DNA from 2 places in the Paenibacillus sp. FSL R5-0636 genome. Region 1 is predicted to be linked to the other one. Evidence: predicted binding sites of a transcription regulator. Region 1 holds the regulator's gene; the other holds the start of a gene.

Region 1 (3,413 bases):
GTCTTTCAAGATCCGGTGGCCCTGCAAACCTTGAACAATTTGACGCATCCTGCCATCCGGCAGGAGATCAAAGACCGTATGTACAGCATGGAGCAGGAAGAGCCGAAGCGGCTTATTATTGTGGATATTCCGCTTCTTTTTGAATCAGGGCTTGAGACCCTGTTCCATGAGATTGTAGTAGTCTACGTTCCCCGTGAAATGCAAATTGCTCGATTAATGGAACGTAATAGGCTCTCTTTAGAAGAAGCAGAAGCGCGATTGAATGCACAGATGGATATTGAACAGAAACGTAATAAAGCGGACTACATCATCGACAACAGTGGCGATCTTGCGTACACTGAGCAACAGGTTGCTGTTTTTTGGGACAGGCTGGGTTTATCATGAAATGGTTACGTAAAAAAAGAGTACTGCTTCTGCTATTTGTTGGTTTTACGGCAATATTGTTTCTGAGTACAAACTGGATGTCGTGGTTTTATCCCATCCATTTTAAAGACGAGATTCGCAAGCACAGCATCACTTATGAGATAGACCCGTTTCTTGTAACCGCGATTATTCGTGTAGAAACGAACTTTAAAACTGGACGAGAATCCAAAAAAGGCGCACTAGGGCTGATGCAGCTTATGCCGGATACCGCGAAGTGGGCGCTGGAAAAGGCCAAGCTTCCAAACGTATCTATGGAAGAACTCAAGCATGAGCCTTCGGCTAATATTGAACTGGGTACATGGTATCTTTCAACTTTATCCCGTCAGTTCGAAGGCAAACGTACAGCAATTATCGCAGCTTATAATGCTGGGCCGGGAAAAGTTCAACGCTGGTTGGACGAAGGGATCTGGGATGGGACAGATGCAACCATTAAAGATATTCCCATTGGTGAAACCAGGCATTATGTACAGCGCGTTAATTATTACTATGATCAGTACACGGACATTTACAAAGAATTTTAATTTCTGCCGCGTTATGTATAAAAAGAAGTATTAAACGACTTGTAGGTCGTTTAATACTTCTTCAAAAAGCTTATGTTGGTCAGGTTATTTGTATTGACCTGCCAGTTGTTGTTCTGCCAGGGTTACAAGACGTTTAGTGATGTAACCACCGATCGAACCATTTTCATAAGAAGTTTTATTGCCTTGGTAACCATCTGGGGAAAGCGTGATTCCTAGTTCTTGGGCAACTTCGTATTTAAGTTGTTCCAAGGCACCGCGGGAATTTGGAGCTACAAGGTTATTGGAGTTGTTGCTTTGGCTCATTGCTGTTCACCTCCTCTGTTGGTAACTGTATTATGTGCCGGACTTGCCATTATCATTACAAGAAAAAAACGGTGATTTCTGGAAATAATAAAAAAGCCGTTCAAAAGCCGGATTTATAACGTTCCGGGACCAAACCATTATGTATTAGGAAGTGATGAAGCTTATGAAATGCCCTTACTGTGATCACACAAATACTAAAGTGCTGGACTCGCGACCAGCGAATGAAAATAAGTCAATCCGTCGTAGGCGTGAATGTGAGCGTTGCAGCAAACGTTTCACTACTTTTGAAATGATTGAAGAGACGCCACTGATTGTAATTAAAAAAGACGGCAGCCGTGAGGAATTCAGTCGTGATAAAATACTCCGCGGTCTCATCCGTGCTTGTGAGAAACGGCCGGTTTCTGTGGAACGTCTAGAAAAGATCGTGTCCGAGGTTGAGAAATCTTTGCGCGGCATCGCCGTGGCTGAAGTGGAAAGCCAACAGATTGGTGAATTCGTAATGGAGCAGCTCTACCCAGTAGATGAAGTGGCTTACGTTCGTTTTGCGTCCGTATATCGCCAGTTCAAGGATATTAACATGTTCATGAAGGAACTCAAGGGGCTGCTGTCCAAGAGTACGGGAGAATTAGAGGGATTATAGGGTTTTGCCCAGTTAGGGCGTTACAGCCAGTCCTAGGGTCTGCTAGGAGTGCTTCTACTGGTTTGTTTCCTCTAAGTTCTCAGCGGGGAATTTGAGTGGAAAAATGAATTTTAAAAAAAGTGTTGACATAGAGGGCGATTTTTTATATTATATAGAAGTCGCCTACGACGCTTGAGTTTATCGGAACAACTCAATTACGACCAAACTAAAATTAAAAAATGTGTGGTTACATACATCTGAAATTTCAGTTTGGGGCCATAGCTCAGCTGGGAGAGCGCATCGCTGGCAGCGATGAGGTCAGGGGTTCGATCCCCCTTGGCTCCACCAAACATCATATGGACTCTTAGCTCAGTTGGTAGAGCAGTAGACTCTTAATCTATTTGTCCAGGGTTCGAGCCCCTGAGAGTCCATCTTAAAGAAACGGCAGAAATGCCGTTTTTTTGTTGTTTGGGGAGTGAGTGACTTTTTATTTGGTTTTGATCGTGGTATAGTTTGGGTAGATAAAAGCGGCTTCGGAAGTTTAGTCAGGAAATAGACCGCATTCCTTTGCGAGAGGGCGGTCTATTTCTTTTTGAGGTAGTTGAGCAATGCAATAATGAACATGCCGAAGATGAATATCAGTGACAATTGTTGGCTCTAATTAAAGACAATCCATATCTAAAGAAACAGCAAGATGCTGTTTCTTTTTTTGTTCCCATTTATTAATTATCATTAAATCCATTAAACTCCTGAAGCATTTCGATAAATGTCTCAAGCTGTTGATTATCCCATTGGGCTATGCGCTCATAAAATATGAACTCCTTATCCTGTAACGCGTCAAAGGTTTTTTGCCGTCCAAGATCAGTGAGAGTAAGAAGTATAGCTCGACGATCGTTAGGGGAGTCTTCCCTTTTGATATAACCCAAATTCTCGAGTTGCTTGATGAGACGGCTGACTGAACTACGATCCATAGCCGTAGATTCTGCCAATACAGAGGCACTTGTTGGACCATAGGAGTACAGCCAACGAACTATATGGAAAGCAGCAGGTTGTACAGATGAATCGAAAGCGGCAGCAGTTCTGACATTTAGGGCATGCGAAGCGCTAATAAGGGCACTAATTTGTCCACCTAGCTTCAGTTCTAATTGTCCTCTCGACGTGTCTTTACGTTCAGTATTCATTGTTTTAACCACCTAACCTTGTATTTTAAAGTCATCAAACATCTATGTAGTTGACATATATCAATCATCGTCATATAGTTGATATATATCAATTATATGTTTTGGACAATACGCTGTCAAAATGAAATTGGCCCTTATGAATTCCTTATATAAAGGAGAATGTTGAAGATGACAAAGCCGATTATTGTAATTACTGGAGCTACAAGCGGTTTGGGACAACTCGTTGCACTTGAAATGGCTAAGCGAGGTGCCCATCTTGTTCTGACTGCAAGGAGTAATACGCGTTCGGAAGCAACTGAAAAAATGATAAAGGAGAGCGTACCAGCAGTCGAAATTAGTTTTTTTTACGGAGACTTATCCTCAATG
Region 2 (3,413 bases), 640 kb from region 1:
CGCCTGGGGCATTGGAAATACTGGTCATATCGCTAACAGCGGTCAGGGCGATCATGCCCTCATGTACGGATTCACGGATTTTGCCATGTTCCATCACGTTAACAATGTTCAAGGAAGCCAGATTGCAGCTTACATCGCGGCGGATTGTACTCTCCTGTCCGTAGTCGGCAATCTCTGAGGTCTCCTGCAGCTGGAAGATTTCAGTACAAAGGTTGGACATTTTGATCTGTCCGACGTTTTTCAGGGCATGGGCCGCATTGGCATTGCTCTTGTTCATGATATATGGATAGCCAGATTCCAGCTGGATCATGGCAATTTTGGTCAGCATATCCCGTGCGCTCATAGCTTTCTTCTTTTTGACACGTGGATCGGCCAGCAGCTTATCATACATGTCATCCAGATCCATATCGTCGAGATGCGTTCCGTAGGCTTTGTACACACTGTAAGGAGCAAATACATGCAGCGCTTCATTGTCCTTCGCCAGCTTATAAAAGCGGTTTGGAATAATCAGGCCGATGGACAGGGTTTTGAGTCTTGTTTTTTCGTCGGCGTTGATCTTCTTGCTGTCGAGGAATTCCAGAACGTCCCAGCCAAAAATGTTGTAATAGGCTGCTCCTGATCCTTTACGCTGACCCATCTGATCTGCATAGGAGAAGCCGTCTTCCATCAGCTTGAGTACAGGTATAATTCCCTTCGCAGCATCCTCAACACCCTTGATAGTTTCACCACGGGAGCGTAGCTTGGATAGGTTGACGGCCACACCGCCACCGATCTTCGACAACTGCATGCAGGTATTCAGCACATAGTTGATGGAATTGAGCGAGTCGTCCATTTCGATTAGGAAGCAGGAGACGAGCTCACCACGCCGGCTCTTACCGGCATTTAAGAAGGTTGGGGTCGCAGGTTGTAGGCGCTGTTCCATCATCGAACGGGCAAGTACCCCGGCAGTATCGGCGTTGCCGCGTCCCAGGTGAAGGGCGACTGCCGCCACACGGTCCGGGTAATGCTCCAGATATTGTTTGCGGTCATTGGTTTTTACAGCGTAATCCGTGTAGAACTTCGAAGCTGCCATATAAGATGGAAAACTGAAGTTGTAGGCGTGGGTAATCTGGTAGACTTCTTCAATCTCCGCCGTGCTGTACTGTTCGTAAAAATTCTCGTAGAAATCCTGTTCAATCATATAATCAACCTTGGCTTTTGTATTCGCAAAAACCAGACTCCGGCGCTCTACATCCCGCATAAATTCGGCTACTGCCTCAAGATCTTTGTCTAACTGAAAGAAGCCACTTTCGTCTCTCTTCATCAACATGTTGTTTAATTCAATATGCCGCAACCCGGCTCACCTCCTGTTTAATCCGTTCTACATCGCCAAATGTACCCGATAACTCAAATTTACCGATAACGGGCACGTTATACCGATCTGCAATCAAGTCCGCGCTGTGCGCGAACAGCTCGCCCCAGTTCTTATTGCCGCTGGCGGCTATGCCTTTCAGATTGGCATTATTGTTCTTCAAGAAAGTAGACACCTTTTCTGGAATCTGTCCAAAGCCGGTGGTATATGTAATAAGCACATAGGGCTCGTCAATCGTCATATGCTCCTCAATCTGCACAGCCGGCAACTTAAGTTTGCTGATGAAGCGTCTGACATTTCCTGTTTTTGAATCATACGCGACTAGCATGGTGTCTGTCCCCCTGTAAATATTAAAAACTATTGAAAATAGTATGAAAACTGAATGGATAAGCTTTAAATACTGAAAAATTGTATCTATACTATATTTAGTGTGCGTTGTTTATTTTAATTACTATATGTTGAAAAGTCAATATGGGAACAGCCGTCTTAATAGCTGGGAAAGTGTCTCGTAAGCGGTTTTTTGGCAGGCTTTTAGGGCAGAAAGACCGGAGTATTAGTATTTTGCTAGTTTAAAAATAAAAATAAAAAAATTTGCAGGAGTAAGGGTGATACTTAGGGATGCTGCTGAGGGTGATGGCAAGCCAATAAATCTGCAAGGAACAGAGCCTGCTCCTTGCAGATTTATTGGCTTTATTTTTGCGAAGTGGGGTTATTCTTAATAATCTCTTGATCTCAAGAACGGTTGTTTACTCCGAGGCTTCGGTCAGGCGGTGAATCTGCTTTAAGTTGCTGCATGTATTCTCTGGGGGAAATTCCGGTTACCTTTTTGAAGACCTTGCTGAAATAGAAGGCACTCTCATATCCCAGCTTCTGTGAGATTTCGTAGATGCGACCTTCCCCGCGTGCCATCATTTCTTTGGCTGTCGTGATTTTGATCTCCGTGATATATTCCACATAGTTGACCTTGGCAACCTTGGAGAAAAGGTGGCTCAGATAGTTGGGACTGAAATTGAAGACATCTGCCACTTGATTGAGTGAGAGCTTAGTTCCGAGATTTCGTTTAATATACTCTTGGACATTTTTGACGAGCTGCTCCTTGTAGCTTTGTCTGCGGGTAGAGAGGATGTCCGAGCAACCGTCCCGGAACTGGATCAGCCAGCCGGCGATCTCTTCAATCGTATGCATCTGGTAGATAGCCCGGTAGCCCTCCGGTTCATTTTCGAAAATTTGCTCCACAATATTCTCACCGTCTGCAAGTAGTGAAGTGGCCATATACAGAATGTTGCAGGCGGCATCAGTGGCGGGAACCAGCAGGTCGGCCCGGCCGTCGAAGATTTCGATCATTTTGGAGATAATGGCGTATAAAGCTTGGGTATCCATTTCTTCAAAAGCACGGCGGATCTCTGTACGCAATTCGGAGAAATCAAACAACAGATGATCCTGCTCCAGCGACTCTCCTTCGGCAAAAAACACAAACGACTGTGCTTTAACCGCAGCAGGAAGCGCTTTTCGCGCAGCGAGGTAGCTTTCCCGCAGCAAATAAGGATCCTCGACCGCAAAGCCGATCGCGCCGATGATCCTTACATTGAAGTAGTTATGGAGTATGGAGGCAATATGGGTCAATAGCATTTCAATCTCAGGCATCCATTGCCGTGAATCCGTCCCGTTGACGGGCAGGGTTACAGCAAAATTGCGCAAGTCCAGACTGGTCACATAACAAGGTCTTATGGAAGTAAGCGTATCTTTGGCCATTTGGACGGTACTTGAGCACAGAGCAACCATTTTATCGCCGCGGGGCGGGACACTGTCTGGTCCCAAAATACGGCAAGTGCAGACTAGATAAGCAGGTTCCTTGAGCTCAAGGTTTAAATCATCTCTCTGCAGAAGGTACTGGTTTTTATTTGCGAATAAGTTATTGAACAGGCGGATGAAAAATTTATCGCGTTGGGCTTGTAGATTGCCTCTATGAGCAAGCATGGGATAGCTGTCTAGGGTTTGAAAAGCCTCCAATTGGGAAATTGCTTTCCGAATGGAGGCATCAAGTGCCTCTGGTGTCAGTTCC

Evidence for each region. Region 1 encodes NrdR, which represses ribonucleotide reductase genes. Its sites were predicted from a motif close to AACACNATATATNGTGTT; they were not measured.
Region 2: a site for NrdR is predicted at 1,767-1,784, ahead of nrdI (class Ib ribonucleoside-diphosphate reductase assembly flavoprotein NrdI). Genes of this name have one in related genera too.

Annotation. Positions count from the first base shown of each region.
Region 1 is NZ_CP150232.1:2,183,640-2,187,052, forward strand. Features, by position in the region: gene coaE (dephospho-CoA kinase) at 1-384, shown strand, start outside; gene MKX34_RS09455 (lytic transglycosylase domain-containing protein) at 381-944, shown strand; gene MKX34_RS09460 (alpha/beta-type small acid-soluble spore protein) at 1,029-1,247, opposite strand; gene nrdR (transcriptional regulator NrdR) at 1,411-1,887, shown strand; tRNA gene MKX34_RS09470 (tRNA-Ala) at 2,139-2,214, shown strand; tRNA gene MKX34_RS09475 (tRNA-Lys) at 2,225-2,297, shown strand; gene MKX34_RS09480 (MarR family transcriptional regulator) at 2,589-3,047, opposite strand; gene MKX34_RS09485 (SDR family NAD(P)-dependent oxidoreductase) at 3,216-3,413, shown strand, end outside.
Region 2 is NZ_CP150232.1:1,546,792-1,550,204, forward strand. Features, by position in the region: gene nrdE (class 1b ribonucleoside-diphosphate reductase subunit alpha) at 1-1,333, opposite strand, end outside; gene nrdI (class Ib ribonucleoside-diphosphate reductase assembly flavoprotein NrdI) at 1,320-1,679, opposite strand; gene MKX34_RS06825 (helix-turn-helix domain-containing protein) at 2,084-3,413, opposite strand, start outside.